DNA from 2 places in the Paenibacillus sp. R-74696 genome. Region 2 is predicted to be linked to the other one. Evidence: riboswitches for the same ligand, from Rfam matches in the RefSeq annotation. Region 2 holds a riboswitch; the other holds the start of a gene.
What was found. A riboswitch is a leader RNA that binds a small molecule or an ion and turns the genes downstream of it on or off. The one in region 2 is predicted to bind FMN.
Positions count from the first base shown of each region.

Region 1: it holds a riboswitch for FMN, as region 2 does, so the genes downstream of both, ribD (bifunctional diaminohydroxyphosphoribosylaminopyrimidine deaminase/5-amino-6-(5-phosphoribosylamino)uracil reductase RibD) here and ACSR9A_RS29915 (DMT family transporter) in region 2, are expected to answer to the same signal.

Region 1 is NZ_JBPULM010000030.1:201,650-217,379, forward strand. It holds gene ACSR9A_RS12705 (spore maturation protein) at 1-281, opposite strand, end outside; gene ACSR9A_RS12710 (nucleoside recognition domain-containing protein) at 274-942, opposite strand; gene ACSR9A_RS12715 (D-alanyl-D-alanine carboxypeptidase family protein) at 1,043-2,221, opposite strand; gene ytfJ (GerW family sporulation protein) at 2,470-2,958, opposite strand; gene ACSR9A_RS12725 (DUF2953 domain-containing protein) at 3,216-3,902, opposite strand; gene scpB (SMC-Scp complex subunit ScpB) at 3,980-4,585, opposite strand; gene ACSR9A_RS12735 (segregation and condensation protein A) at 4,554-5,333, opposite strand; gene ribH (6,7-dimethyl-8-ribityllumazine synthase) at 5,484-5,954, opposite strand; gene ACSR9A_RS12745 (bifunctional 3,4-dihydroxy-2-butanone-4-phosphate synthase/GTP cyclohydrolase II) at 5,996-7,246, opposite strand; gene ribE (riboflavin synthase) at 7,298-7,987, opposite strand; gene ribD (bifunctional diaminohydroxyphosphoribosylaminopyrimidine deaminase/5-amino-6-(5-phosphoribosylamino)uracil reductase RibD) at 8,003-9,109, opposite strand; FMN riboswitch at 9,263-9,473, opposite strand; gene ACSR9A_RS12760 (peptidylprolyl isomerase) at 9,725-10,156, opposite strand; gene lysA (diaminopimelate decarboxylase) at 10,213-11,544, opposite strand; gene ACSR9A_RS12770 (spore germination protein) at 11,661-13,490, opposite strand; gene ACSR9A_RS12775 (stage V sporulation protein AB) at 13,546-13,974, opposite strand; gene ACSR9A_RS12780 (stage V sporulation protein AA) at 13,967-14,617, opposite strand; gene ACSR9A_RS12785 (transposase) at 14,816-15,148, opposite strand; gene fabZ (3-hydroxyacyl-ACP dehydratase FabZ) at 15,101-15,508, shown strand; gene ACSR9A_RS12795 (SDR family NAD(P)-dependent oxidoreductase) at 15,564-15,730, opposite strand, start outside.
Region 2 is NZ_JBPULM010000050.1:314,825-330,554, forward strand. It holds gene ACSR9A_RS29875 (hypothetical protein) at 1-92, opposite strand, end outside; gene ACSR9A_RS29880 (3D domain-containing protein) at 158-763, opposite strand; gene thrS (threonine--tRNA ligase) at 839-2,776, opposite strand; gene ACSR9A_RS29890 (hypothetical protein) at 3,212-3,415, opposite strand; gene ACSR9A_RS29895 (efflux RND transporter permease subunit) at 3,435-6,659, opposite strand; gene ACSR9A_RS29900 (sensor histidine kinase) at 6,737-8,119, opposite strand; gene ACSR9A_RS29905 (response regulator transcription factor) at 8,112-8,795, opposite strand; gene ACSR9A_RS29910 (putative sporulation protein YtxC) at 8,966-9,907, opposite strand; gene ACSR9A_RS29915 (DMT family transporter) at 10,012-11,001, opposite strand; FMN riboswitch at 11,133-11,281, opposite strand; gene ACSR9A_RS29920 (hypothetical protein) at 11,428-11,583, opposite strand; gene ACSR9A_RS29925 (MFS transporter) at 11,638-13,137, opposite strand; gene ACSR9A_RS29930 (MerR family transcriptional regulator) at 13,269-14,093, shown strand; gene mqnC (cyclic dehypoxanthinyl futalosine synthase) at 14,222-15,358, opposite strand; gene ACSR9A_RS29940 (trans-sulfuration enzyme family protein) at 15,553-15,730, opposite strand, start outside.

The sequences.
Region 1 (15,730 bases), on a different contig from region 2:
ACCGCAAGCGGCAATACCTCGCTTGGTATGCTGAGCCAATCGAACAGCGGGCGAACGACGCCAATCATAAAATCCATCGCGCCAGAAGCACGAAACATGCTGATTGCAACCATCATCCCGACGAGATGGGGAATAATTGCAATGGCTGTACCGAAGCCATCCTTGGCACCTTCAGTAAATGTCTCATAGACGGGAACTTTGCGAAAAGCCGCATAAAGTGGAATAAATACGATAATAGCAGGTATCAGCCATGCCGATGCTCTGGTAAAAGCGTCAAGCAACGCCGCCACCTCCCCCCGAAGCTGCCGCTGCTCCCGGCTTGGCTGCTGGGGCAAGAGGCTGGGACGGACCTTTGACAATAGGCGGCTTCTGCCTGCTCCGGTACCAGCGATCGGCCACAATCGCCGCAGCGGTAGCAATAAACGTAGCGGCGAGCGTCGTGCCGACGATTTCCGCCGGATTCGCCGAGCTGTAATTCATGCGAATCGCAATTAATGTTGTCGGAATCAGCGTAATGCTGGATGTATTTAACGCGAGCAGCGTACACATGGCTGGAGTTGCGACAGCCGGATCTGGGTTCAGCTTCTGCAGCTCCTGCATCGCCTTAATGCCCATCGGCGTTGCCGCGTTGCCTAATCCGAAGAGGTTGGCGCTCAGGTTGCTCATAATATAGCCGAGTGCCGGGTGGTTTTTGGGCACATCCGGAAATAGGAAGCGAACGATGGGGCCGAGCAGCTGTGCCATTTTTTTCAACAATCCTGCGTCCTCTGCTATACGCATCATGCCCAGCCAGAACACCATAATGCTGATCAGTCCGAAGCTGATCGTCACGCCAGCTTGCGCTCCTGTGAACGCAGCTCCGGCTACTGCATCAATTTTGCCATTAAAAGCGCCGACGACGACGCTAATGACAATTAAAAACAGCCAAATAAAGTTAACCATGCTTCCCGCCTCCCCAAGCAGTCAAGCGTAAACGGCGGCTACCTTTTCAATACGAAGCCGCCGTTTCAGATTCGATTAAAATAGGCAAGCTGCTGCTTTTTCATTTAAACAAAGCCCGAATAGCCTCGCCTGCAGACGCCAAATAACTTCTCTTCCCCAATCCATCATTGAAAAAAGCATCCGCCTCAGCCTTTCTGCGCTCTGGAAGCGTAAGTCTGCTGCTCCCCGTATCATAGATGGGCACAGCTCCTATTTTCGCCCCGTTCATATACCACTCGAGCGAACCTCTTTCGCCCAATGCATAACGCGTCGTTGCTGTATTTACAACGATAAGCCGTGAAGTCAGCTGGCCTTTTTCCTCCTCCGTTAGGGGGTAGCTGAAGGTTTGCCCTACAGCATAAGGATAGCCGGTGAGCGCCTGTCCTTTGCCCGCTATTTGGGCTAGCGGATAATGCTGAAAGCCCCAATCAAGCATATGGCGATGATCCGCCCAATCGTCTCCATCGCTTAGCGTGACAGCTGCCAGCTGCTGACCGCCTCGGGTGGCGGAGCTGACAAGGCAGCGCAGCGCCTGCTTCGTGTAGCCAGTCTTAACGCCATCTGCGCCATCATACATTTGGAGCATTTTATTTTTGTTGACCCATTTATATTGCCACTGCTCATGCGGGTTTGGGACCTGCTTGACGGGTGTGCTGACAATTTCGGCGAATACAGGATTGCGGAGCGCATAAGCGGTCAGCTTAGCAAGATCGTTAGCTGAGGAATAATGCCCTTTCTCATCAAGGCCATGCGGGTTTTTAAATTGGGAATTTGTCATTCCCAGAAAAGCCGCTTTTTCATTCATCAGCATAACAAAGCCTTCCTCTGAACCGCCGACATGTTCTGCAATCGCGGTTGCTGCATCATTTCCCGATCGCAGCATGAGGCCATACAGCATGTCCTGCAATTTCATTTCTTCATTAAGCTGCAAGTAAATCGAAGAGCCTTCCTTGCCTACCGCCCGCTTGCCCGTCTTGACGGTGCCTGACAGATTGCCATGCTCTATCGCTACAATTGCCGTCATAATTTTGGTTAGGCTGGCTATAAGCATCGGCTTGTCTCCGTCCTCACTATAGAGCAATCTGCCCGAGGTGACATCAATCAGCGCTGACGCTGATGCATGTGTGCTCAGCGGTTCTGGTTCAGCCGCGTAGCCTGGCGCTGGCAGGCTTGTCCCTAACAAACAGATCGCCAAACCTAACAAGAGCGATATACGAGCTATTTTCACATTGCTAATCATTGTTCGCGGCCCCTTTCCTATGTGTAAGTCTGATACTCATGAGAGGTCAATGCCTTCCCCACAGACTTTTAAACGCCTTGTACACTGTATGCTTGTCTCGGCAAAATTAGACTGTAATGTGTAGATGGCTTACCCTTTTCTCGGCGGACAAATGCCCGCTTTGCATAATTAAAACCCTATTTATATCGGCTCCGCTTATAAAATTTTGTGCTTTAAATGAAAAACTGCCCTTGCGGGCAGCTTTGTCCTTAAATAACGGTTGAGTCCGTTGTACTCATATAGCCTGAATTCATATTGGTGCCTGCTAATTGGCTCGTGCCACTGGACGAGCTGCGCATCATGGATTGCACTTTATCGAAAACATACGGTGTCGAATCAATAATTCGCTCCAGCAGATGCGTGTTATTATCGAGCGGCACGATTTTGACGCCTTGTGTGCCAACAACGAGAAAGGCAATAGGCGTGATTGATACACCGCCCCCGCTTCCTCCGCCGAATGGCGCAGCTATTGCCGCCTTGTGGCTGTCATCGGAGCTGCTCGACGAAGCTGAACTGTCACCGCTGAACCGCATATCACTGCCGCCTGCAACAAATCCAAATCCGACCTTGCTGATCGGCATAATAATACTGCCATCTGGCGTTTGCACCGGGTCGCCAACAATTGTGTTTACATCGACCATTTCTTTAATATTTTCCATTGCTGTCTGCATAAGGCCTTGTATTGGATGCTCTTGCACGACATCTCCTCCTAATTGTACAAATCAATTTAATGCAGGCTACGCTAATAATGTTTCCCGCAGCCCCACATTGTATGTATTAAGCGTAAACGGTTGATTCCGCCCTCTGGCGGCGCCGCGCGTTTCAGTCAGAGAAATAAAAGCACAGTACGATGAAAAATTATGCTTTGCTTCTAAAAATAAAAAAAGCAAAACCCCGCTCTTCTTTAAGGAGGCGGCTTTGCTTTTTTGCGAAATATTCAGTTTGTACTCATCCATTATTTAAACAAAATTTGGTGCCACATTGTGATGCCATGCGAGCCTTTTTTGAGTCTGAATAGCAAGCTAAGGCCTGATTTTACCGCATGGAACATGCTAAGCTTGGCCGTACATTGCCATTCTGTTTGAAAATAAGTCCCTTGGTACATCGGCTGCACCTGAAGCACCGGATCGGCTTTAAGCAAAACGAACTGTGATATGACGCCCAGCATCGTCGTTTTAATCGACCACACAGCCCCAGTCGTCATGGCCGTCCACATCGCGTCCCCAACGCCTACCGTTGTCGACCATTTCCATTCGGTCAATTGCACCTTTTTCAGCAGCTGCTTGACCCAGCCTCGCAAATTATCGGTTACTTCCAGCGCATGCTTCAGTTTTTCAATAAACCGCTGTACATTTTCGGCGTCAATTTTCCCCTGCTGCTCCTTGGAATGCTCCACGCCCGCCTGCTTGGTGCTAATTTGCTCATGCAGCCGGATTGTGGCTCCCTGCAATTTCAATTGCGGGATCTTCACCTTATAATGCAGCAGACCATACAGCCCTACAATTCGCACATCGATATGGTCAAGGTCGCCCTTCCTTCTAAGCTTTCCATATACGCGCACCGGCGAAGCAAGGGCAAGCAGCAATAAGAACAAAAAAAAGAGACCTGCCGCCGTCATCAAGCCGTAAAGGTTTCCGGGCATAGTGCTTCCTCCGTTTTCCTATTATGGGTTGAATATAGTATGACCCGGCGGTCAAATCTCATTCTCTGCAAGCCTGATTAATTCGGCGGAATCTCGTCAATCGTCATTTGCCGCTCGCCGATGCGTTCAAACAGCATTTGTGTCTGTTCTTCAAGGGCGTCTTCCACATCGATATGCTTCGGCTCTGGCAAAGCTTTAATGCTGGACAAGCCGAAATAATCGAGAAACGCTTTGGTCGTGCCATACAAAATAGGACGTCCAATTGCTTCCGCGCGGCCCACCTCTTCAATTAAATCTTTGGAGACGAGCGACTGAATTGCTCTATCGGTTTTGACACCGCGAATTTCCTCGATATCAATACGGGTAATCGGCTGGCGGTAAGCAACGATTGATAATGTCTCCAGCGCTGCTTGCGATAGCTGCGAACGTGTTGGCGTATAGGCCATCCGCTCAAAATAAGCGGCGTGATCTGGATGAGTCGTCAACCGATAAGCACCGGCAACCTCCGTTACCTGAACGCCTCGCTCCTCCCGAGCCAAATCCCGATGCAGCTCATACACCAAATCGGCAGCAAGCTCGGCATCAAACTGCATAATATCTGCAATTTGCCGCTTCGTCAGCCCTTCATCGCCTGCCATGAACAGCAGACCCTCAATAATCGACTTCAACTTCTGATAATCCACTGTCCTCCGCATCCCCTCTCCAATGAATCACAATATCATCAAACAGCTGATGCTGAAAACAACGAATATGCTTCATCTTCATCAACTCCAAAATCGCCAAAAACGTTACGACGATTTCATGCTTGTCCATATTTTCGCGAATCAGCTTTGAAAACTGCACCGTCTCATACTGCCGCAGCACCTCAACAATGTCGCGAATCCGATCCTTTACGGATATTTCGTCCCGCTGCACAGTCGCCACAAATTGGCGCCTCGCCGCCTTTTTGAGCGCACGCTGAAAAGCCGCTACCAGATCAGACACATGCAGGCCCTCAAGCGGGTTAATGTCCTGCTCCTGCAAAAAGGGGGTCATGTCCTCCGGCTCACGCGAAAAAACGAGGCTCCGCTGCGTTTCCTTCTCCCGCAGCTGCTCGGCAATTTGCTTGAATTTGCGATATTCAACGAGCTTCTGAATGAGCTCATCGCGAGGATCAAGGCCATCATCCGGCCAGTCCTCATATTCTTCCTCAAACACGGGCGGCTTCGGCAGCAGCTGCCTGCTCTTAATGGCCAGCAGTGTAGCCGCCATCACCAGAAACTCGCTGGTCACCTCAAGCTCCATCTCCGTCATTGCATTCAAATAGTCCATATACTGATCTGTAATCTCGTTGATTGATACCTCATGAATATCGATTTCTGCTTTATCAATCAAATGCAGCAGCAGATCCAGAGGCCCTTCGAAAGATTCCAGCTTGTAAAGCACTGACACTGCCATTTCCTCCCGACTAATCTTCCGATAAAATCGCTGCGCCACTCGTAAACGTAAACAGCTGATGCCAACCAACCGCAACCATCCGTTACGCCAAAAATAGAAAGGCCTCTTCTCAGAGGCCCTTCTCGTGAGCTGCAAGCCTTAAGCTTAATTATGCAGCAATTTTGTTAAATTAGCCATCTCTATTGCACTGGCTGCAGCTTCGTACCCTTTATTTCCAGCTTTTGTTCCTGCACGCTCAATCGCTTGCTCGATGGAATCAACCGTCAATACGCCAAAAATCGTCGGTACGCCCGTTTTCAAGCCAACAGCCGCCACTCCTTTTGCCGCCTCGTTGCACACGTAGTCAAAATGCGGTGTTGACCCCCGAATAACGGCGCCTAGCGTAATAACCGCATCGTATTTGCCGCTCTCTGCCATCTTTTGCGCGATAAGCGGAATTTCAAAAGCTCCCGGTACCCAAGCAACCTCAACCTCGTTATCCAATGCACCATGGCGTTTAAATGCATCAAGCGCTCCGCTAAGCAGCTTGCCGGCAATAAATTCATTAAACCTTCCAACAACGATTCCGTAACGCAAGCCTTCCGAAACTAAATGTCCCTCATATACATGTGGCATAATTAAATTCCTCCCAATTGGTTTTTATAATGCGTGTAATATTACTTTTGTTCCTGATTTTGATCCTGAAAATCAAACAGATGGCCGAGCTTCGCTTGCTTGGTCCGCAAATAACGGTCATTGTCCTTATTCGCTTCCATTTGAATCGGCACACGCTCGGTAACTTCAAGCCCGTAGCCTTCCAGCCCTTTAATTTTGCGCGGGTTGTTGGTGAGCAGGCGCATTTTGCGAATGCCGAGATCGCGCAAAATTTGTGCTCCAATGCCGTAGTCGCGCAAGTCCGGCGCAAATCCAAGCTGCAAATTGGCATCGACCGTATCGAGCCCCTGCTCCTGAAGCACATAAGCTTTGAGCTTGTTGATTAGGCCGATTCCGCGTCCTTCTTGGCGCATATAGAGCAGCACGCCATTGCCCGCTTCCTCAATCTGCGTCAGCGCTGCCGCAAGCTGCGGTCCGCAATCACAGCGATGCGAATGGAATACATCGCCCGTCAAGCATTCCGAGTGCACGCGCACAAGCAGCGGGCTTTCCGGATCAATCTCGCCTTTTACAAAAGCGACATGCTCCTTGCCGTCTATATCATTCGTAAAACCAATCGCTTTAAAATCTCCGAAATCCGTCGGCATATTAACCTCAACGACTCGCTCAACGAGCTTTTCCTTCGCATTGCGGTATACAATCAGCTCTTGGATTGTAATAAGCTTGAGATCATGCTCATGCTTAAACTCAACAAGATCCGGCAATCTTGCCATCGTGCCGTCTTCATTAATGACTTCGCAAATGACCGCTGCGGGCTCTGAGCCGCACATTAAGGCCAGATCAATACCCGCCTCTGTGTGGCCTGCCCGTCTGAGCACGCCGCCATCTTTCGCAATCAGCGGAAAAATGTGGCCCGGCTTGCGGAAATCCGCCGCCTTCGTATTCGGGTCAATGAGCGACTTGACCGTCTCGGAGCGCTCATGCGCAGAGATGCCGGTCGTTGTGGAAATATGGTCAACGGAAACGGTAAATGCCGTTCCATGAAAATCCGTATTGCGTGCTACCATCGGCGGCAGTTCAAGCTGCTCCGCCCGCTCTGCGGTAATCGGAACGCACACAAGCCCGCGGGCCTTCGTAATCATAAAATTGATCACTTCAGGCGTCGCCATTGAGGCCAGCGCAATGAGGTCGCCTTCATTTTCACGATCCTCATCATCTACAACGATAACGGGCTTGCCAAGCAGCAAATCCTCAAGCGCTTCCTCAATCGTATTAAACAATGATTTCTCCAAAGGCTGATCCTGCTGTCCCATAAAGCTTCCCTCCCTGATCGTTCACCACTTCAACTAAACATCTATTCGTTATTACATAAATCCATTTTCACTTAAAAAAGCAGTGCTCAGCTTCGCTCCGCTTGCCGTGCCAGCTTTGCTGCCGGAAGTCGCCCCAGCCTCGCGAGCTGGCTTGAAATGCAGCAAATGCTCCACATATTTGCCAATCATATCGCATTCGATATTAACGGAATCGCCTATGCGCTTATCGAGCAAAGCCGTTTCGCCAAGCGTATGCGGGATGACGGACACCGAGAAGCCCGAATCATTCGTGCCAACAACCGTTAGGCTGATGCCGTCAATGGCGATCGAACCTTTCGGAATGACATATTTCAGCGTTGCCGCATCGTTCAGCTTAATACTGAATATAACAGCATTGGCGTCGGTTGCCCTTTTTGCAATGACGCCTGTGCCGTCAATATGCCCCTGCACCATATGACCGCCAAAGCGCCCTCCAGCCAGCATCGCGCGCTCCAGATTGACCTGTTCACCGGGCTTTAGCTGGTGAAGATTGGAGCGCCGGTATGTCTCCGGCATTACATCAGCGTCAAAGGTGCTGCCTGTAAAGGAGATGACCGTCAGACAAACGCCGTTTACGGCTATGCTGTCGCCCAGCGCCACACCTTCGAGGACGCGGGAGGCGGCAATCGTTACTACCATAGCCTCGCCCTGCTTGACCACCCGCTTCAGCTTCCCGACTTCTTCAATCAGACCCGTAAACACGGCTAACCCTCCTCTCTAAACATGACGGTAGACCGGGTAGCCGCTTATGCAAATATCAGCTCCCGCTTGCTCCACCTGCGTGCGCTCCAGTTCAATAGCCTGCGCCATTTTTTCAAAGCCTTCAAAATCAAAGGTGCCGGGAGCTGCTGCTCCGCCAATGATTTTGGTAGCCATGTAAATCATGATTTTATCGATGAGTCCTGCTGTTAGCATTGCACCATTGAGCTTACCTCCGCCTTCCAGCAAAATCGACCCTATTTCCAGCTCGCCAAGCTTTCTCATCGCTTCCGGCAAATCAACCTGCTCTCCGGTGCCTGCCCGAATGAGCTCGACGCCAGCAGCCAGCAGCTCCTGCGCCTTGGCGTCACCCGCCTGCTCAGTCGCAATGACGATCGTTCTTGCTGTCCGATCCGTGACCACGCGCGCGGTGAGCGGCAGCTTCAGGCTGCTGTCGATGACAATACGCACCGGATGCAGCGCCGGTACGTCTGCTCTTGTCGTGAGCTGCGGATCGTCTGCAAGAACGGTGCCGATACCGACCATGATACCCATATGCTGATGGCGCAGCGTATGCACCTGCTCCCTTGCAGCACTGCCCGTTACCCATCTGCTGTCGCCGGTGCGGGAAGCAATTTTGCCATCGAGCGTGCTCGCTGTCTTAAGGGTGACAAACGGCAGCTTCGTCGTAATGTATTTATTAAATTTTTCATTCATTTGGTTGGAACGTTCCCCTAGAAGGCCCACCTCAACCTCAATGCCGCATTCCTTCAGCCGTTCAATGCCCCGCCCAGCTACCTGTGGGTTCGGATCGGTCGTTGCAACGACCACCCTTGCCACCTTGGCATCAATAAGCCGCTCGCAGCAAGGCGGCGTCTTGCCAAAATGGCTGCAAGGCTCCAGCGTTACATACGCAGTAGCACCTTCCGCTTCTTCGCCCGCCATTTGCAGCGCATGCACCTCAGCATGCCCGGTTCCCCGCTTGAGATGTGTACCAATGCCGATAATTCGGCCTTCCTTTACAACGACGCAGCCGACGATTGGATTAATATCCGTCTGTCCAGCCGCCTTCTCTGCCATATCCAGTGCTAAGCTCATATAATAACTGTCATTCAAAATATCCATGAACGCAAAAAACCTCCATTAGCAACATAGCCAACGGAGATGAGAGTATATCCTAGAGACCCGCTTTCAAGTACACAAATAATCGATTTTAACAGACCTAATTGCCCAGCAAAAAAAGTGCAAGCAAATAAGCATGAAATCACGCCTTGAAAGTGTCTCCTTCTCCCATCCAGACTGTACTGTCGGTCCCGGAATTGCACCAGGTCAGCCGTACACAATCCGTTCATGCGTTCACACGCTCTGAATTCATTGTATACGGGTCACGGACTGACAGGCAGCATATCTGTCGCTTCAACGTTCCAAGCGCTTAGACAGCCTCCTGATCACCGCCGGTTGGGATTTTCACCCGACCCCGAAGGAAAGCCACTGTATTATTTTTTTCTATACGTTTCGCCAAAACGATGGCGTCTAATAGAAAGAACGCCGTCAGGCGTTTTTCTTATAGTCACTTACTTTTAAAATGTAACTCTGATGAAATGTTACCACCGCAAAATTGAAAAAGCAAGAGTTTTCGATTCTGATTCTCAATTAGCAGTCATAATGTTTGAGCCTTTTATAAAAAAAGCCGCTCGTTCCCCCGACCAATCGGAAAAACAAGCGGCCTTCTAGCAACGATTAAACCGTTACAATTTCAACTTTTTCCATTTTTTCGCCTTGGCGGAACGTGTCAACATGCTCCATGCCTTTAGCTACTTTGCCAAATACAGTGTGTCCGCCATCCAGATGCGGCTGTGGAGCATAGCCGATGTAGAATTGGCTTCCGCCTGTGTTGCGTCCAGCATGCGCCATTGCAAGGGAACCGCGCTCATGCTTGTTTGGGTTGATTTCACAGTTGATTGTGTAGCCAGGTCCGCCAGTGCCGTTGCCAGTAGGGCAGCCGCCTTGAGCAACGAAGCCCGGGATTACGCGGTGGAAAGTCAAACCATTATAAAAACCATCGTTGGCAAGCTTCTCAAAGTTTGCAACTGTGTTAGGCGCATCTTGATCAAAGAGGTCAATTATAACCTCTGCTCCGTTTGCCATTGTAATTTTCGCTTGTTTTGCCATCTATTAAACATCTACCTTTCTATATCCGAATAAGACTACGTTACCAAATTTAACCCTTATTTCGCAAGGGCTGTTTTGCGAAGTCTTGCCGGAAGCAAGTCATTGCCGACAATATTGTCCAAAGATTCGCGCTGAACGACGAGATCAGACACGCCATCTTTGACAAATACGACAGCTGGACGGCGGAAACGGTTGTAGTTGCTCGCCATCGAATAATTATAAGCGCCTGTGCAAAATACTGCAAGCAGATCGCCGCTGTTTGCTTTCGGCAATTCCAAATCAATAATGAGCTTGTCGCCGCTTTCGCAAGCTTTGCCCGCTACGGTAACCGTCTCTTCGCTTGCCTCGTTCGCACGATTTGCAAGCACCGCTTCATAAACGGATTGATAAAGCGCCGGACGCGGGTTATCCATCATGCCGCCATCTACAGCGATATATTTGCGCACGCCTGGAATTTCCTTGCTAGTTCCAACTGTATAAAGCGTTGTGCCTGCATCGCCAACGATGCTGCGGCCCGGCTCAACCCAAATTTCAGGAAGCGGGAATTCCGCTGCCGTAAAGCTGGAAATGAGCGTATCCGTAATCGCTGCAACGTATTGAGCAACTGGAAGCGGGGAATCTCCGTCTACATAACGGATGCCGAAGCCGCCGCCAAGGTTGATAACCTGGAACGTCAAGCCAAGGTCTTGGCGAATTTCAATTGCAAACGCCGACATTTTCTCAACAGCCATCTTAAAGCCGTCTACTTCAAAAATTTGCGAGCCGATGTGGGAATGAACGCCAAGCACATCCAGATTGGACAGCTCCATCGCTTCCTTAATCGCCAGTTTAGCCGCGCCATTCGTCAAATCGAAGCCGAACTTGGAATCTTGTTGGCCCGTGGAAATATAGTCATGCGTATGCGCCTCAACACCCGGCGTAATCCGCAGCAAAATTTTAACCGTCAAGCCTTTGTCCTTCGCCAGCGCATTAAGCACTTTAAGCTCAGTAGAGTTATCTACTACGAAGCAGCCGATGCCTGCATCCAGCGCCATATTGATTTCATCCGGCGATTTATTGTTGCCGTGGAAGTGAATGCGCGCTGCTGGGAAGCCCGCTTTCAGCGCCGTGTGCAGCTCTCCGTCGGAAACGATGTCAAGCGACAGGTTTTCCTGCTCGGCAAGCGCACACATTGCCATTGTGCTGAATGCTTTGCTTGCATAGGCCACTTGAAATTGCAGGCCGGATTTTTGAAAAGCGGTCACATATTCATTCGCGCGCTTTCGCACTAACGCCTCATCGACAATATATAGCGGCGTACCATATTCTTTCGCCAGCTCCGTTACATCACAGCCGCCGATTTCCAAATGCCCCTGGGCATTAACTTTGCTCGTTCCGTGCAAGTACATTGTTATTATTCCTCCATACGTGAATAGATTCGATTTACACCAATAGCAACAGTATATCGCAATCTACCCGCAAGCGTAATGGATAATTTAACAAGTCATTTGCATTATTTACGGCTTTACTCCGTTTCGGGCATTTTATCGAGCTGCTGGGGCCGCAGCAGATTGGGCCGCTTGCGATTTTGCAGCACGGGCGTCCGGAAAATGATATTCATCATCGCCCGGAAATCAAACGGAATAAACGGCCACATGTAGGGACGATTGAACGAACGCTCCATGCACAAAAACAGCAGGATAACCGTCGTCCCAACAATGAAGCCCGGCACCTGAAAGGCTGCCACAAGCGTAATGAGCACAAGCCTGACAATGCGGTTCGCCAGCCCCAGCTCATAGCTCGGCGTCGCAAACATCCCAATAGCCGCAACCGACATATACAAAATGACCTCATTGACGAAAATGCCCGTCTGGACCGCAATATCGCCAATGAGAATAGCTGATACGAGCGACATTGCCGTCGCCAGCGAAGTTGGCGTATGCACCGAGGCGAGCCGCAGCAGATCGACACCAACCTCCGCCAGTAGAAATTGTACGAGCAGCGGTAGCTTGCCGGTTTTCGATGGCCCTAGAAACTCCAGCGCCTGCGGCTTCAGCTCCGGATGGATAACGAACAGCAGCCAGAGCGGCAGCAGAAAAAGCGAGGCGAATATGCCAATAAACCGTACCCAGCGCAGATAGGTGCCGATAAACGGCGTCTGGCGATTTTCCTCAACATGCTGGATAAGATCGAAATATGTCGTCGGCAAAATCATGACGCTGGGCGATGTGTCCACGAAGACGACAACCGCTCCTTCCAGCAAATGCGAGGCCACAACATCCGGACGCTCCGAATAACGGACGAGCGGGAATGGGCTCCAGCCCCGTTTAACGGTCGCCTCCTCCAGCTGCTTGTCGGCAAGCGGAATGCCGTCTACCTTGACCAGCGAAATTTTTTCCTTAACGGATTTAAGCAATTCCTTGTCTACCAAATCAGCAATGTAGGCGATACATACATCCGTCTGCGTGCGCTCGCCAATCTGCACCAGCTCGTAACGAAGCTGCGGATCACGCAGCCTGCGCCTTACAAGCGAAATATTCATCATCAACGTTTCGACGAAGCCGTCGCGACTGCCTCTGACGACCCGCTCCAGGCTTGGCTCGTCCGGCGAGCGTGCCGGAAAGTTTTTGGCGTCAATAAGCAGCGCCGTTGCTTCCTTGTCGATGAACAGCGCCGTTCCGCCAGAGAGAATGCCCGTCAGCAGCTTATTCCAGTCCTGCTCGGACTTGACCTGGGATGCTGGCACATACATATCGAGAAAGGCATGCAGCGCATCGGATGATAAATCATCCGGCTGCAAGTAGGTCAGCCGCTTCAGCACTTCTGTTTGCAGCGTATCCTTTGCTAGACCGTTCATAAACACGAACGCGACTCGCCGCTCGCCGAATATCATTTCCCGAACAACAACATCGAAGCTGCTGCCGTAGCCAAGCTCATTTTTCAGCCGCTCCAATACATCATCCAAATCCGAAGGAATCCGCTCCTCGCGACCATCCTGCCCTTGCTCTTTGCCTTGCGACTTCCCTCGTTCCTGCGTTTGCCGCTGTCCCTGCCTGCTTTCTTGCACTTTGGCACGGGCATGCAGCGGCTGATCGTGGCCATGCTGCCCTTCCTCCCTATTTTGCTGGTGGTCGCTTCTACTCTCCACGTGCGGGTTCTCCTTCTCCCCGCCAGCAAGCTGCTGGGCATGAAGAAACCCCTTCACCTGCCGCCAGCCTCGCTCTCTTTTACCGGAAGAATGCTTCTCCCTGCCCGCTTCGGTGTCTGGCTCATTTCCCAGCTTCATCAAGCCAGGAATGCTCGCCTGCTTGTAATCTTGCCCCGTTTCATTGTGCTGCTCTTGATCCTTATCCATCCTCTTCCTTCACCTCAGTTCTCCAGCATAGCCCTGCTCATTCTCTACCATTTCCCTACCATTGATACCAAAGCCAGTCCAGCAGCGACCCGAGCGTTTTGCCAAGCACCATCGCCATCACAAGGCCAACTAAATAGTCCGACAGATGGATGCGTTTGGCGAGGATGGGAAACACATTCAGCACTTCCGTCAGCGCCGCCGCAAGCAAGCCGACGAAAATGCCATTGAGCAGCCCAACAGCAATCTGTGACGTAATGCCCGCAAGCGAAAGCTTCCAATCGAAAAAATCTGCGAATGTCCAATAAACCGCACCGCTTATTACCGCCGTTTCAAACCAAATGGACAGGCTGTAGGCAAAGGCAATTTGGGCCAATCGCGGAATAAGATCCAGCACTGTTAGCAGCGCCACCAGTCCGCTGCCTACCGCAAGCCCTCCCGATAAGCCCAGCATGACAATAAACGCATGAATCGGCCAATCAAGCATCGTCCTCACTCCGAGCGGTTTGACGATCATTTTTTTTACGCATCTCGTCGGCGATAACATAGGCGTTCACATTTTCCTGGTAGGTGAACAGCTCTACTTCTAGCGGATTCGGCTCTTCATTGAATTTTTTTCGGAACAGATGGTTGAAAAACAGCACCATGCCAAGCCCAATGCCGAAGGAATATGGAATTTGAAACCAAAGCGGATGTTCATTATGCTCTCCGGTTATCAGCTCGACGATCCGAATATGGACCTCCTTCATACTGACATCCGTATGGAAGTTCATAATCGCCAGACCTGCGCCGAAAAACAGCAGCAGCCATGAAAAAATCAGCAGCGGAATGCGCGGCTTTGGCGGCTTATCCGCAATCATAACCAGCACCTGCGGATCGCCATAGGCTTCAATAGACAGACCAGGCTCCAGCTCGCGCAGCCGGCTGACAATTTGCAGCAAATCGATGACGACGCGGTTGCCGTCCGGCTTGCTGTGACGATATAGAACGAGCTGGCCGAGGCGCTGTTCCTGCTCTTCGGACTCGCCAAGCAGCCTCGCCGCCTGCCCGAGCGTCACTTCCTTCTCGGGACGTATCCCAATCCGCTTGCGCAAACGCAAATAGAGAGGCTGCCGCTGCGTCGTATCCATCCGTCATCAGTCCTTTATCTGTACTTTGGGTTCGTTTCCCTTTTAGTATGAGAAAAACAGGAATCAGATAGTCACGACGCAGCAGGTAAAAACAAGAAAAAATGGGCTGTCCCAAAAGTAGTTTTTTATCTACCTTGTGATGCCCTTACCGCTTCGAATTTTGAATGAGATAAAAAAAGCGCGAGTTTCGGGGCTAAACTAGCCCCAGAACTTGCGCTTTTGCTTCAGCGTTGCCCACTTGAGCAAATTGTGGGCAAGCGAAAGCCACCCGACCTCAAGACTCACTTTGGGTAAGCCACGAAGCAGATAACGCCAGAATCCCCGGTTACTTTTCAGTTGCCCAATGACACTTTCGGGTTCAATCATACGACGAACCGAAAGGTGGTACCCTTCTTCGCTTTGAAGCAGTTGTATTGCACGGGTCGCGTGCGCGGGCATAGCTCGGACCTCGGGCGTACGGAAACGATTGAGGAGACGGCGGAGATGGTCACCCAGGCCGGCGGCCTCGGGATTGCGTTGCAGATCGATCATACGGAGGAAGAACAGGTGCGGGCGCTGTTTGCATTCAAGAATGTCAGCATCAACGAACCGTTTTTCCAAGGGCATTTCCCAGGATTTCCGGTGATGCCGGGGGTGCTGATCGTCGAGGCAATGGCACAGGTTGGAGGAGTCGCAATGTTGAGCGTGCCGGACTTTAAAGGCAAGATCGCCTTCCTGGCAGGTATTGACGGTGCTCGCTTCCGCCGCCAAGTCGTTCCGGGCGACCAACTGCGCATCGAAGTCTCGATCACGAAACTCAAAGGCGTCATCGGCAAAGGACAGGCCGTTGCTTATGTCGACGGCGAGCTGGCCGCTGAAGCGGAACTGACCTTCGCAATCAAAAAAGACTAATTTTGAAGACAAAAAAAGGGATTCTCACGACCCGCGTGAGAATCCCTTTTTGGCGTTATGAAGTGGTGCCGACGCAACTGCGATGCTCGTTGGCAAACGTTACAAGGAACGTCGGGTCCAGCCCGAATGCGGAGTAGAGCTCTTGGCTGAAAGCAAGGATCGATGCAGCTGCTTTTGGTTCCGAGAGCAGCATCATGTGGTTGGACGAGTCAATGTCGAATA
Region 2 (15,730 bases):
CTCGTTTCATTGTTTTGCACAAATTCTTGTGCAAACTCGGTATTCAGCTTTTGGTTCGATTGAGCTGCTTTATTGTTTTTGTTCTTGGCCATGTTGGTTTTTCACCTCCCCGTCCATGTTAGTATGGCGGGTTATGGCTCTAATATGCATGCTTTTGTTACGATTCAAGGTAAGCCTCGGGCAAGCCTTTTCCAGCTTCAGCAGCCTTGTTTACCTTATTGAGCCAAGCCTGAGACAGCTTGCCGGTGCCTTTGCGAATGACCTCTACCTCCACTGTACGCTTGCCCCATTGCTTGAACACATCAGCCGTCGTCTCGAAATATAAATCGATTCGGCTGCCCTTAATAGCTGATCCCGTATCGGCGACAACGCCATACCCGTATCCGGGAATATAGAGCAGGGAGCCAATCGGGAACAGCCTCGGATCAGCCGCAATCGTGGAAACCATATCCCTGCGAACCTTCACGCCCGAATAAGTAATTCCATAGCTCGGATGGCCGGGCCGCTTTCCTGTCGATTCAACTCCGGCGGTGTAGCCCGTTGCGACGACCTTCACTTTATCGTATGCCGATTTTTGCGGCGCTAACTGCTGCTTGACGGTTTGAAGCGGGAGCGCCTCTGGAGCGACTATTGCCGGCATATGCTGCGTCAATGCCGCCTGATCGGGCTTCTTGTCTGGAAATGTCGTTATACAAATCGAAAGCAGTACGAGCGCCGCAATTGCGAGCAGCATTTTTTTATATTGAAAAAAGCTTGTAACCATTTGGGCACTTCCTCCTCTGAAGAAGATTACCCAAGTGGCACAAGCTTTATGCAGACGAGCTGCTGCTAGCTGCTCTTATATTGCCTTTGTTTTGATTTCTTGCTCCAGCAATTCAGCTGTTTCGGCAATCGATTTTGCACCGATATCGCCTTCGCCGCGCTTGCGAATCGAGACCGAGCCAGCTTGCATTTCGTTCTCGCCGACAACGAGCATATACGGCACTTTCTCAATTTGCGCCTCGCGAATTTTGTAGCCAAGCTTCTCATTGCGAAGATCGCTTTCTACGCGAATGCCCGCTTCCTGCAGCTTCTCAGCCACTTCACGCGCATATTCCTCATAAACGGTGGAAACCGGAATAACCTTCGCTTGAATCGGCGACAGCCACAGCGGCAGCGCGCCAGCAAAATTCTCAAGCAGGAATGCCGTCATGCGCTCCATTGTGCTGATGATGCCGCGGTGAATAACGACTGGACGGTGCTTCTTGCCGTCTTCTCCGATGTATTCCAGCTCGAAACGCTCTGGAAGAAGGAAGTCCAGCTGTGCTGTGGACAGCGTTTCTTCTTTGCCCAGCGCGGTTTTGATCTGAACGTCCAGCTTCGGACCGTAGAAAGCCGCTTCGCCTTCTGCCTCGAAAAATGGCAGATCCAGCTCCTCGACAACTTCGCGAAGCATACGCTGCGACATTTCCCACATTTCATCATTTTGGAAATATTTCTCGGTATCCTGTGGATCACGGTACGATAGACGGAACCGATATTCCTTAATGCCGAAATCCTCGTATACCTTGCGAATGAGGTTGACAACACGGGCAAACTCTTCCTTGATTTGGTCCGGACGACAGAAAATATGCGCGTCATTCAGCGTCATCGCGCGAACGCGGTGCAAGCCAGTCAGGGCACCGGACATTTCATAACGGTGCATCGTTCCCATCTCTGCAATACGCACCGGCAAGTCGCGGTAGCTTCTCATATCGCTTTTGAAAACCATCATATGATGCGGGCAGTTCATTGGACGAAGAACAAGCTCTTCGTTATCCAGCACCATTTTCGGGAACATATCCTCGCTGTAGTGCTCCCAGTGGCCGGATGTCTTGTAAAGCTCAACGTTAGCCAGTACAGGCGTATATACATGCTCATAGCCAAGACGCTCTTCCATATCCACGATGTAGCGCTCCAATGTACGGCGAACTTTCGCGCCATTCGGCAGCCAGAGCGGCAAGCCTTGGCCAACCTCGCGCGAGAACGTGAACATTTTCAGCTCGCGTCCAAGCTTGCGGTGATCGCGTTTTTTCGCTTCCTCAAGGAAGTGCAAATGCTCATCCAGTTGTGCTTTCTTAGGGAACGCTGTTCCGTAAATACGCTGCAGCATTTTGTTTTTGGAATCTCCGCGCCAGTAAGCGCCTGCTACGCTGAGCAGCTTGAAGGCTTTAATCCGTCCAGTAGACGGAAGGTGAGGCCCACGGCATAGGTCGAAAAATTCGCCCTGATCATAAATCGTAATTTCCGATTCCACAGGAAGATCGCGGATGAGCTCCAGCTTAAGCGTGTCGCCAATATCGGTAAATACGGCAATCGCTTCATCACGGCTGACGACGCGGCGGCGGATATCGAGATTTTGCTGAACAATTTTATCCATTTCCTTCTCGATTTTCACCAAATCTTCCGGAGTAATCGACTGCTCCATATCGATATCATAGTAGAAGCCATCCTCAATAACGGGCCCAATACCGAGCTTAAGATCAACATCGGCATATATGCGCTTGATCGCCTGTGCCATCAAATGCGCTGTGCTGTGACGGTATACTTCCAGTCCATCGGCCGAATCCAAGGTTACGATTTCAACCTTTGCATCTTCGCTAATAGGTGTGTAAACATCAACGGTTTTCCCGTCAATTTTACCGGCAATTGCATTTTTGCGCAGTCCGCTGCTGATTGAGCCAGCCACCTCTTCAATTGTTGTTCCTGCAACATATTCCCTTATTGCGCCATCCGGCAAAGTTACTTTAATCGCCATCGTTATCATCCTTTCTTTCGCTAAGCTTCCAAGCTGCTGCGTTCTGAACGCAAAAAAAGCACGCATCCCGCGAAGGGACGAGTGCTTGTAAGCTCGTGGTTCCACCCTAATTCGATTGCTCGCCTAACGCTTATCAGCGTATTTCATCCCGGCTGCAGCCAATCCTTAATTCATCTGGTAACGGAGATTTCCGGTACAGCTTAATGGCGCTTCACTAGTTGAAGCACGTTCGGCTATACAGCTACAAAGGGGTATATTTACATTGATCTGGAAGGAAATTTCAGCCTTGTTTCCTCTCTCTGAACCAGTTGAATGTGTAAATACATGTCTTTATCAATGCCTTTTCATCTTATATCAGCATAATTATAGTCCTGAATAGCAAGCAGGTCAAGCGTTAGGGCGTAGTTTGCCTTAAGCACCTTTAGTTGGAGAGGCTTACGACAAGCCTTTTCCTTTATAGATGCTGCGGCGGCGTACGCGAACGATCCGGTATACGCTGATCGTAAGCAAAATGAGGAAGAGCGGCATCAGTGCTACCTCGCTACCCTGCCGTGTGGGCACCTCAGCAAAAGCAGCTCCAAGCATCAGTACAGCAAACACGCCAAACACCATGAATCTTCTTCCTTTACGTCCATTCATTGCTCTCACTCCCTCTTCCTCATGCATAGTCATTAAACGTATCCGCTGCATTAACCTTGTGTTTTTTCCACACCATTTCATATATGACCGGCATAACGATCAATGTGAGCAGCGTCGAGCTGAATAAGCCGCCAATAACCGCTATCGCAAGGCCTCCCGAAATGAGGCTCGTCGAGGAGCCGGATAAGGCAAGGGGAACAAGCGCAAGCATCGTCGCAAAAGCCGTCATTAAAATCGGTCTAAGCCTTGTTCTTGCCGCCTCTACGATCGCTTCTGTAATCGGTATGCCCGCTTTGCGATTTTTCTCCACCCGATCAAACAGTACGACCGCATTGGTGACGACGATGCCGACCAGCATCAGCATGCCAATCATGCCGCTCATAGACAATGACTGCCCTGTCAGAAGCAAGGCGCTCAGCGAGCCAACCGGAATAAACACCAGCGAGGCTATAATAATAAGCGGCGTCCGCAAGCCTCCGAACGTCATGCTCATAATAATAAATACGAGGCCAATCGCTGCCGCCATGGCGATACCGAGGCTTGAGAAGCCGTCATTGATCATTTGCAGCCCGCCGCCGACCTTAAGCTCCACACCGGAAGGCAGCGTCAGACTATCAATATCCGCCTGCACCAGCTTTGTAACGGCCGATACGGCACTGGCGTCCTTCACCGTTCCACTAACGAGAGCGTACATTTTCCCATCATCATGGCTGACCTTGATCCAAGCATTCTGCTCCGTTATTTCCGCGATGTCCTTCAGCTTCTTCATGCCCGATGCAGTAGGAATCTGTATATTTTCCAGCTCTTGCTTTGTAGCAATTTGCTGTTCATACGACAAAGTTATGGCTTGCTCCTTGTTATCGATTTTGTAGGTGCCAGCATCGACTGGTCGCAGCTGCTCGCCGGTCAATTGCATAATCAGAAAAGGGCTAATATTAGCATCCATTCCGCTTTGATTAAGGGAAACGACCCATTTTGGTGTTACCTCATCCATATTGTTCGTAATATCCTTTAAATCGCTGCTTTCCTTCATTAGCTTTTCTATTTGAAGGGCCGTTTGCGCCAGCTTGTCCGCACTGTCCGAATAAATGCTGACATCAATATTGTTGCCCGAAGGCGGCCCCTGCTGTTCGCCCGCTTTAATATTGAGCGTTGTGCCTGCCTGCTTCGCAGTGACTACAGCCAGCAGCTCAGTCTGCAGCTTCGAAGTCAACTGCGCCATATCGCTTCCTTCGGTGAATTGAACCGTGATCGTCGCTTTATTATTGCCGCCGCTAGCGAGCAGCGGGTTAGCGCCTGCACCCCCAACGGAAACCTCGTAGCTCTCTACGTTTTCCAGCCTACTTAAATAGGCCTCCACCTCGCCGCTGACATCGTCCGTCTGCTTCAGACTGCTTTGCGCTGGCAGGGCAACATCAATAGCTAAGCTCGGTGCCGCACTAGTCGGCAGAAAAGCAACGCCGATTAAAGGAATTAGCCCCAGCGAGCCTGCTAAAAGCACGACAGCTGAACCTAATACGAGCGCTTTGCGCTTTAGCGCGCTGCGGATCACTTTTTCAAAACCATTCGAAAGTCTGCTTTCCTTCGTATGCGGCTTCACGCTTCTGAAAAAGCGACTGCCCAGCACAGGTATCAGCATCACCGATACTAACAGCGAAATCGATATGGAGAGGACGACAGCAATCGAAAACGGACGGAAAAACTGTCCAATGATCCCGCTGACAAAAGCGAGCGGTGCAAAGACGACAATCGTCGCCGCCGTAGATGAGGCCACAGCCCCGATCACTTCGCGGGTCGCTTGGTAGGCCAGCTCCTTGCCGCTCATTTTCTCGCCTTTTTCCTGCCGCCATCTATATATATTTTCAATAACGACGATGCTGTCATCGACGATCCGTCCGACGGACACGGCGATGCCGCCCAGCGTCATAATGTTAAGCGTATAGCCCATTTGATCCATAATCGCAATCGTTGCAAAAATAGAAATCGGCAGCGACAAAATCGAAATAATCGTCGCTCTTACATTGCGCAAAAACAAGAAAATAATGAGTACGCAAAACAATGTGCCATACAGGCCTTCACGAACGAGGCCGGATACGGATTCCTTAATATCCTGCCCTTGGTCAACGATGACATGATAGTTCAGCTCGCCTTTTTCTTGATAAGTGCTGAGCAGCTCTTTCACACTGTCAGACACATCTGCCGTGTTGGCATCCTGCGTCTTCTGAATCGAAATTACAAAACTCGGCTCGCCATTAAAGCGGGTAATTTCATTTTGCTCAGCCACCGTCTTAATGTCGGCAATATCACCCAGCGTGATAGCAGCTGAGGTGACCGCACCGGCTGAAACTCCAGAACCAATTGATGCTGCGCCTGACCCGGCAACGTTTCCTAATGCAGAACCTGCGGCACTGCCAGGAGCAGCTTGATTAGCCGCATTGCCCTGCATACCGCCAGCACCCGCTCCACTAGCGCTGCCTGTCGCTGAGCCTGCGGCGCCGCCGCCAGCCGTTGCCGCCAGCTTCAGCTCTTCAAGCTGCTTCAAGGTATCGAGGCTGCCGGTCAACCGGATTGGTATTACCGTCTCTTCCTGCGACACCGAGCCCAGTGGCAGGGCGTAGTCTAGCGCCTGAAGCGCCGTGCGGATGGAGCTGAGCGTAATGCCATGCTGCGCCGCTTTATTTTTATCTACAACAATGCTTAGCTCATTCGTCGTACCGCCCTTTAGCGTAACGCTTCCTACTCCAGCTAGCTTTTTCAGCTCAGGCACGATGCTGTTTTGCAGCTCATCAGCTAGCTTTGCCGAATCTCCTTCGGCAGCGAATACAGCCGCTTGATAAATAGGCTGGCTATTTGCCGACAAGCGCTGCACCGTTACACTGGCATTATCGGCAAGCTTCAGCTTGCTGAGCTCAGCTTTAACTTCGCTGTATTTTTTATCCATGTCAGTACCAAATGGGAACTGGATAAAAATACTGGCTGCATTTTCAGCAGAGGTGCTCGTTAACGACTCATAGCCCTGCACACGCTTCAAATGGTCTTCAATCGGCTTTGCAACCTCCGACTCGATCTCCTCCGTAGAGGCGCCAGGCTGAATCGCCTGTACGAACACGGCCGGGAAATCCAAATCCGGAAACGTCTGCTGCTTAATTTGCGTGGAGGCATACAAGCCATACCCCAGCACCAAAACGCATAATAAAATGACAGCAACACTATTTTTCAAGCTAAATTTAGTCAACCGATTCAATGTATATCTCTCCTCTCGTTGTATAACCTCCTTTATCATAACCAGTAATTTTGTACTAATTATGTATTAGACCCCTGTCAGACCTTATTGTATTTATTTGGAGGGACGAGCGGCAGTATGACTGTCATCATCGTACCTTTTCCCACTGCACTCTCTACCCTGATTTCCCCTGCATGGAGCTCGACAATTCGTTTGACGATCGAGAGGCCAATGCCATTTCCGCCAACCACACGCTCGCGGGACTGATCTATTTTATAAAAAGATTTAAAAATATGCTGAAGCTCCTCCTCTGCAATACCTACTCCGCTATCGGCAACCGAAGCAGTCACGCTATGTTGGCTTGCCACCAGGTTAATCGAAACAACACCATCAACTCCTGTGAATTTAATCGCATTGCTCAGCAGATTCGTCCAGAGCTGGCTCAGCTTATCTTCATCTGCCGAAATCACTATAGGCTCCAGATTCAGTTCTAGCTTAATGTTTTTGGCAGACCAAAGCGGCTCACTGGCAATCATGACATCCTTAAGCTGCTCATCCAAACGATATTGGCTCATATTCGGCTGGATTTGGTCATGCTCAAGCGCGGAAAGCTTGAGCAAATCCTGCGTTAGCCGGGAAAGCCGATCGCTTTCCTCCTCAATAATGGTGAGCAGGCGAAGACGGCTTTCCTCATCCAACTTTTTCTGCTTAAGCGCCATAGTGAAGCCTTTAATTGAAGTAAGCGGCGATTGAATTTCATGGGAGACGTCCGAGACAAATTGCCTTCTCACCCGCTCCAACGAATCGAGCTCCTGGGCCATCTGATTAAAGCTTGCTGTCAGCTCTCCGATCTCATCCTTGCGTTTCGTAGCCAGCCTGATGCTGAAATCGCCTTTTGCCATATTGCGCGTAGCCAAGGTTAAATGCTTCAAAGGCCGTACCATATAACGGGAGGTGATGATCACGAGAAGCGTTCCAATGAACATAACGAGAATAAGCTGCATACGGAAATAGCCGAAAGCGAGGTCGGCAACGTTATTCGTTTCGGGCTTTATAAACAAGGCGTAAGCATGTCCTTCCATTTGAAAAGGGAGCCCCACGACGAGCCGATCATATTCTTTGTCCATTCCACCACGGTATATGCCGCCGTTCAGCACGCTGCGCAGATTTTTTTCATCCACGTGCAGCTCATGTTTGGCAACTTTGTCGGTTTCGTGAAGCGGTCTGCCTTGCTCGTCATAAACGATAATGGTGAAAATAGGCAGAGCGGTTATCCCCTCCATTAAAGCATCCAAATTGTTGGGGTACGAATGCTTGTAGGATTCAATTATCGTTTTGCCGCTGATGATTAAATTGTCCTGTACGTAGGCGCGAAGCTTGTGGCTAAACAGAAAATGGGTCATGAAAAAGCTTAAAATGACGCTCGCTATAACCGATGCAACAAACATAAGAATGAAGCGGACATACAGCGATTTAATCACGATATACCTCCAGCCGGTAGCCTAGCCCCCAGATCGTCACGATTTTGAAATCCTGCTCATACGCGGCAAAACGCTCTCTCAGTCGCTTAACATGCGTATCCACAGCCCGCTCGTCGCCCTCGTAATCGTAGCCCCATATTTGCTCAATTAATGAATCACGCTTGAATAGCTTGCCCGGATAGCTCGCCAGCAAAAATAGCAGTTCAAATTCCTTGAGCGGAATCGACTCGTTTGAGCCTGAGTCCTTGTAACGAATTTGATAGCTCGTTTTATCAAGGGTTACTTGTCCTAAACGAACAATTTGTGAGATTGAAATGCGATACCGCTTCAGCAGCGCCTTCACCCGCATCACCAGCTCCATCGGGTCAAAAGGCTTTACCATATAATCGTCGGTGCCCAGCCGAAAGCCTTTAATTCGCTCTGGTGCCTCCCCTTTGGCGGTAATCATCATAATCGGCTTATCCCCCGCTTCACGCACCCTTCTGCACAGCTCCCAGCCGTCCATCTGCGGCATCATAATGTCGAGAATAATAAGATCAACCGGTTGATTGCTATAGTAGTTCCAAGCGTCTACACCATTGCTTTGCTCTATAATGTCCATTCCTTCATCTTCCAAAAACAAACGGAGCAGCTGCCGGATATGCGGATCGTCATCCACTACGAGTACGGTCGTCATGCGTGTTCCTTCTTCCCAATTTAAAGTTACAGTCCTATGTCATAGTGTAATACACAATTTTGTATTATTTATGTATTTCTTTCATTTGAAAAAAACTCGCCGAATATCGGCGAGCCTGCAGCTAGTTTATTTGGCTAGTTCATCATGCTGATTCATATTACTTACTTATTTTAAGGCTGAGTAACACCATCATTCCATTCCCCCATTGCGTGGGAGCACAACACACAATCACTGCACACCGATACCCGGTTGTCAAAAATCGTTTCAATCGTCCGAATGACCTGCATATCGACATGCTGCGTATGAACGACAATTTGCTTAGGAGACGCGGCAATCAGCGAGCTGATAACCATATCCTCGATGTTCATTTCCGTTTCCAGCATTTCGGCCACCAGGCGGTCGGAATGCGGCTTCGGCTCGAACAATTGAAATTTGTCATTATACAGCATAAAATCATGGTTGCCTTTATGAACCAAATGGACCATGGCGACCTTCGATTGCTGCAGCCCAACAAAATATTTGAGCAGCGAAATAAACTCCTGATATTGCTTATCGAGCACATATTCATCCAGAGCGTATTCCACAATGTCGCCTAGCTCGTGACGATACCCATGAAGCCTGAAGGTAGCGATGCCGCCAAGGTCAAGTCGTGTATTTTCATTCAAATACAGTTCGATTTCTTCGGCTACCTTGAGCTTGCGTCGCTTTCTATCCGCATCCAGAAACTTGGCGTTCAAGCCATCCAGATCGGTATCCTGCATCAGCTGGCTGCAATATTTTTCGATAACGGAGACGTCAGTGGAATGGCCGCCCTGATATTTTTTCTTAATGATGCTAATGAGCATTTCCGATTCCAAATTGGTTACAACATATTCAGCGAGCGCTTTGGCAGCGCGGTGGTACAGTATTTCTCCATGCTTATTCAGTTGAAAATAAGGCGTTGCCGACTGGCACATAATGGTGCCCTCGGACTCCAAATCGAACTGCACCAACTGACTCTGGGGTGCTGCTTCAATATGTAAATCCTCATTCGTATATTGTGCCATTAAGGCCGCTAAGCCAGCTGCCGTTGATTGAAGCTTGGAAGGCAGCGTAACGGTAAACAGTTCCATAAACAAGCCAACCCCTTTCATTCCCCTCATACAGTATATGGCGCATGCAGCAGCGATATACGATGAAGACATTGGGAATGAAGGGGTTGTGAATAAGCCTCAGTTTAAGCAGCAGCTTGTGGTTGCTGAGCTGCCTGTTCATTGCTGCTTCGACTCATGAGCCATAGCGTCAGCCAGATAAGCAGGAAGCCGCTAAGCTGCCCTAATGTAAGCGACTGACCAAATACGAGCCAGTTAATCAATACGCCAACGGCAGGGAAGGAAAGCTCAGCAAGCGTCGCGTATACAGCTTTAGTTGAGGAAAGCCCTTTGTAATACAGCAGCATGCTGATTAAGCCTGGGAAAAACGCTTGAAACAATAAATTGACGGCAATGAGCGACAGCTGACTGCCTTGTGCGTTCAGGCTCCATGCGTCGCCGCTTGCGAGCAAAATGACGCTGAGCAGCGGCAGAGCAAGCAGAAACCTAAGGGACGTCACTATGGAAAAGGACAATTTCTTTTGCAGCAAATATTTGCCCATAACGGTCGAGCCGCCCCATAATGCCGCCGCGATTATCGAGAAGAGGCAGCTGAGCAAAGCAAGATCATGCAGGCCCACAGTCGGAGATCCAAAGCCAAAGGTCAACAAATACGTGCCTGCCAGCGCCGCCAGCAAAAAGACGAAAAATTTCTGTGGCAGCTTTTCCTTCAGCAAAACTCTGGCGAGCAATATGGCAAATAACGGCTGGAGCTTCTGAAGCAGCAGCACCGCATTGGCGCTCCCATGAGAAAAGGCAGCGGTGAATAATACGGTAGCTACTGCCGAGCCGCCCCAAGAAATAAATAGCAGCGCGCCAATGACACCAATCGACAGCTTGCCGACTAATGTGCGGCGGAATTTAAACAATACAGGCACTGCGTAAAAAGCGAGCAAAATATGCTCAATAAATACAATTTGCGCCGAGGTGAAGCTTTTGAGCAATAAAATACGGAACAGCGGGTCAAGCCCCCAAAGTGTCGCCCCAAGCGCCACATACCATATACCGTTTATGCCCGCAATTCGTGATGTTCGCCAGCCCGCTTTCTCGCCAGCCAGCTCTAATGTGTTCTGCAATTCAAAAACCTCCTGAGAAAGTTTTGAATTGAACCTTCTTTTATTATGAAAAAGAAACAATGCCCCTGTCAGCAATCTGACAAGGGCATCATCAACAAACTTGTTAAATGATTGTCATTTAACAAGCTGGTTCTGATCTTCTCCCGTCCGGACTATACCGTCGGCTCTGGATTCTCACCAGATCAGTCCCGGCTGCAAGCAGCCAGGAGTCGCGGGCTCTGGATGCTCCGAACGCATCCTTACCGCCGGTAGGGAATTGCACCCTGCCCTGAAGATTCATATTCGATTAAATCGTATTGTAACACAGAAGATTACAGTTTGAATAGTCTATTTGTGTGGAAAATTGGCATTTGGAATAATATTTTATTTTTCCGATCTATTTTCTTGGATTTTATCTATTCCTCAGCCAAATTTCTAACCAATCTTCTAGCTAACCTTCAGCCTTATCTCTTCCTTTTGCTTTAACTTTTCAAGCAGCAAATCATGCTGAATGCTGTCTTCTTTAATGATGTTTCTACCTGCGAGAATGAAATAGGTGATCCCGGCTACCATGCATGCAATCACTATCAATTGATGAATCATTTACAAACCATCCCCTCACGGAAAATGTTAACCTTACTTGGCTATTTAACTCGATTAAGACTGGGCGGCGCTTCTTTTCTTTGAACGAGCTCCCGTCAAACCAACGATGATCGAGGCTGCCACCAAAAATACGGTTACCCCCGCAATAATCGCGAAAAAGGACTGATCAAAAGCCGCACGACCTGCTTCTTTTAACGCCTCGGCAGCCTGTGCGGGCAATCCTTCTGCAGCCAGAAGCGCTTCATCCAGGCTGTCTTTCACATTACCCGGAACCTGGAGTCCGGCAGGAATTTTCATAGCCAAGGTGTATACGAGGCCTGACATACTTCCGATGATCGCAATGCCTGACGCTCCCCCCATCTCATAGGCCACTTCCTCAATGGATGCCGCCATCCCCGCATTCTCAGGGGGAGCATAGCTCATAATTGAATGCGATGCTGCTGTCATCCCTGCTCCTAAGCCTGCACCAAGGAGAGCGAGTCCAAGTATCTGCTCAGCAATGCCCGAATCGAATTGCATCAGATACACCCCCATTCCCAGAGCCGCAAGCAGAAGGGCTGCGCTTTTAATACGGATCACATCATAGCGATGCAGGATCGCTCCAGTCAGCGGACCCGCAATGAGCGCTGCTAACGGTATGCTTATCGTATACAGCCCCGCTAGGAGTGGACTTAGGCCTTCCACTAATTGAAGACGCTGAGTCACAATATACTGAACCCCCATCTGTGCAAATGTGCCTGCCAAAGCCGTGATAAATGCAGCCGAAAAACCATTTATTTTAAATAACGAAAGATCAATAAGTGGATTTTCGCTGCTATTTTGCCTACGAATAAAGATGATTAAAGCCACAATGCCAATAACAGCTCCTATAACAGCTAAAGTAAGCGACCCTTCACGCCTAGCAAACTCTTTAATGGAATAGATGATTGCCACCATCGCAATCATGATCTGAATCGAACTAATTAAATCCCACTTCTTTTCTTTATTGCCCGGATGATTTGGCACATAGATCAGTGTCAATACGAGCGCAACAATGGCGATCGGAAGATTAATTAAAAACACCGATCCCCACCAAAAATGCTCCAGAAGCAGACCGCCTACGATGGGACCGAGACCTGCTCCTCCAGAAGCAACAGAGCCCCAAATGCCAATCGCCAATCCTAACTCGCGTCCATTTGTAAAGGTGATTCTGATGATGGACAATGTGGCCGGCATCATCATAGATGCACCGACGGCAAGCAGAACCCGTCCCGCCACTAGCACATAAGGATTGGGAGAAAAAGCGGCAAGCAGTGACGCTGCCGTAAAGACGAGCAAGCCGAGGGAGAAGATTTTTTTATGACCCCATCGGTCTCCGAGCGTTCCCATTGCTGGAAGCAGACCCGCCATGACGAGCGAGTAGCCATTCAATATCCACAATTTTTCCGATGCTGACGCACCGAGATCGTGGGTTAAGCTGGGCAATGCCGTATACAGGATGGTCATATCCATCACAATAAGTAAAAGTGCGCTTGATACGATAACCAGAACCAACCAACGTTTGAATTTAGACATGTTACTCCTCCAAGTATGCAAGTTAACTTGTTTCAAACTTTAAAGTATCGGGTTACCCTATAGTCAAGCTTTAATTGATAGGCTACAATAGGGTTGATTATTTTTGATAGCTTGTAACGGAGGAATGAACGATGTCCGACAGCCGCAGCCTATATTTTACGACCAGTGAATTTGCCAAGACTTGCGGGGTTACCAAACATACCCTGTTTCATTATGATGAGATCGGACTTTTGAAACCAGAATTTATAAACTCAAAAGGTTATCGTTATTACTCCATTCAGCAATGCTACGTACTGGATATTATTAATGTATTGAAAAAAGCGGGGAGCTCCCTGCATGAAATTAAAGGGTTTATTCAGAATCAGAACAACCCACTGCTCATAGAACTGCTCAAACAAAAGCTGCATGACCTAGAGATGGAACAGATTAGAATACAACGAATGCAAAGACTTTTGAAAGGCGCCATTGAAATGTCGGAGCAAGCTGCGGGAACGCTTCAAGATGGTCCGTTCATAGCGGAATGTGACGAGGAATATTTCATTGCCACTCAACTGGAACAGGGCGATGGTGACAAGGAGTTTGCTCACAAATTAAATGAACATCGAACCTACTGCGAAAATCATTTGATTGAAAACGAGTTTCCTATCTGGACCATTTTATGTAAGGATCATTTTGAATCAGGCGATTATTACGGGGATTTCATTGCCAATAAGCTAAAAGCTCCCATACTAGGGGAGAGAATGCTTACCAAGCCTAAAGGTATCTATGTTGTCATGAATCATCGAGGCTCTTATGAAACGATGTCTGAAACGTACGCTATCATAAAAACATATATGAAAAGTAACGGATTGGCCCTATGCGGGAAAGCGTACGCGGTTGAGGTGCTCAGCTACATTTCGGTAAAAAATCCGAACGACTATATTATACAACTATCGGTCGAGGTGTCTAAAGTGTGAAATGCTGCTTTTAGAGGCACTAACAAAAAACGCTTGTCTCCTATCTATCCTTTAACGAAAAAGATAGGAGACAAGCGTTATTATCTTTAATGATCGAAAACAGTTGCGAATTAGCCAGTCGCTACAGCCTAATTTTGCATCACAAAATCCTGCTCAGCCTTATCGCTTTCATTGTACATCCGCAAAATTTCATAGCGCGTATTGCGCTGCGCCGGAACTTTACCCGCTTCACGAATAAGCTTCAATATCAGCTCAATGTTGACCTTGTGCGTCGTGCCCGCAGCGGACACTACATTTTCTTCAATCATCGTGCTGCCGAAGTCATTGCAGCCATAGGCCAGCGAAAGTTTACCCATGTCAGGTCCCATCGTTACCCAAGACGATTGCAGATTATCAATATTATCGAGGAAAATACGGCTGACCGCCACAATTTTCAAATACTCCTCCGGCTTCGCTTTCTCCATCGGCATCCTCGTATTGTCTGGCTGGAACGGCCAGGAAATGAAGGCCGTAAACCCTTCGGAGTCGTAGCCATTCGCTTTACACTCATCTTGAACGTCACGAATGCGCAGCAGGTGCAAGGCGCGCTCCTCCATCGTTTCTCCAAAGCCATATACCATCGTAGCCGTTGTATTCATGCCATGGCGATGGGCCGATTTCATAACATCGATCCAGTCCGTATAGGAGCCCTTCTTGCGACTGATTTTACGGCGAGTACGATCATCAAGAATTTCCGCGCCGCCGCCCGGCAGCGAATCCAGTCCCGCTTCATGCAGCTGGCGAACAACCTCATCGAGCGACAGGCCTTCCGAAACTTCCTTCATCTTCTGAATTTCCGCTGGCGAGAAGGAGTGCATCGTAATGTCCGGGAAGCGCTGTTTGATTTCCTTCAGCAAGTCCGTGTAATAAGTAAAAGGCAGATCCGGATTCGTTCCGCCCTGCATCAAAATTTCCGTGCCATTCACGTCAATCGTTTCTTGAATTTTGTTCATAATCGTCTCGTTATCGAGCACATAACCCTCTTTGGAGCCCGGGGCACGGTAAAAGGCACAGAACCTGCAATAAACGTCGCACACATTCGTGTAGTTGACGTTTCTTCCCACAACGAATGTCGTTATAGGCTCGGGATGCTTGCGCAGCATAATTTCATTTGCAACTTTACCCATTTTCTCAATCTCGTCGGATTCGAACATAATAATACATTCTTCCAAGCTTATTCGCTCACCCCGCAGGGCCTTATCCAATATCTGGTCCAACGTTGCCATTACGCAAGACCTCCTTATCTATCGCTGTAGTTTTGATGTTGCGCTTTTTTTCACAAACTAATTAAGTATAGGCTAATTTTATCATACTAAGCTCTAATTCGTCATCTTTCGTTTACAGCCAATACAGCCGCTAAAAAGGAAAAACACGGCTTGTCAGTAATGACAGCCGTCTTTTCCTCCACTTTACGCAGCCGTTAGCCGCGCAAAGCCTGATCCAAATCTGCTAGCAAATCTTCAATATGCTCAAGGCCTACGGAATAGCGTACGAGGCCGTCCGTAATACCGCGCTCATGGCGTACTTCCTTCGGCATTGCCGCATGCGACATCATCGCCGGATACGATAGGATGCTTTCTACGCCGCCAAGGCTGACC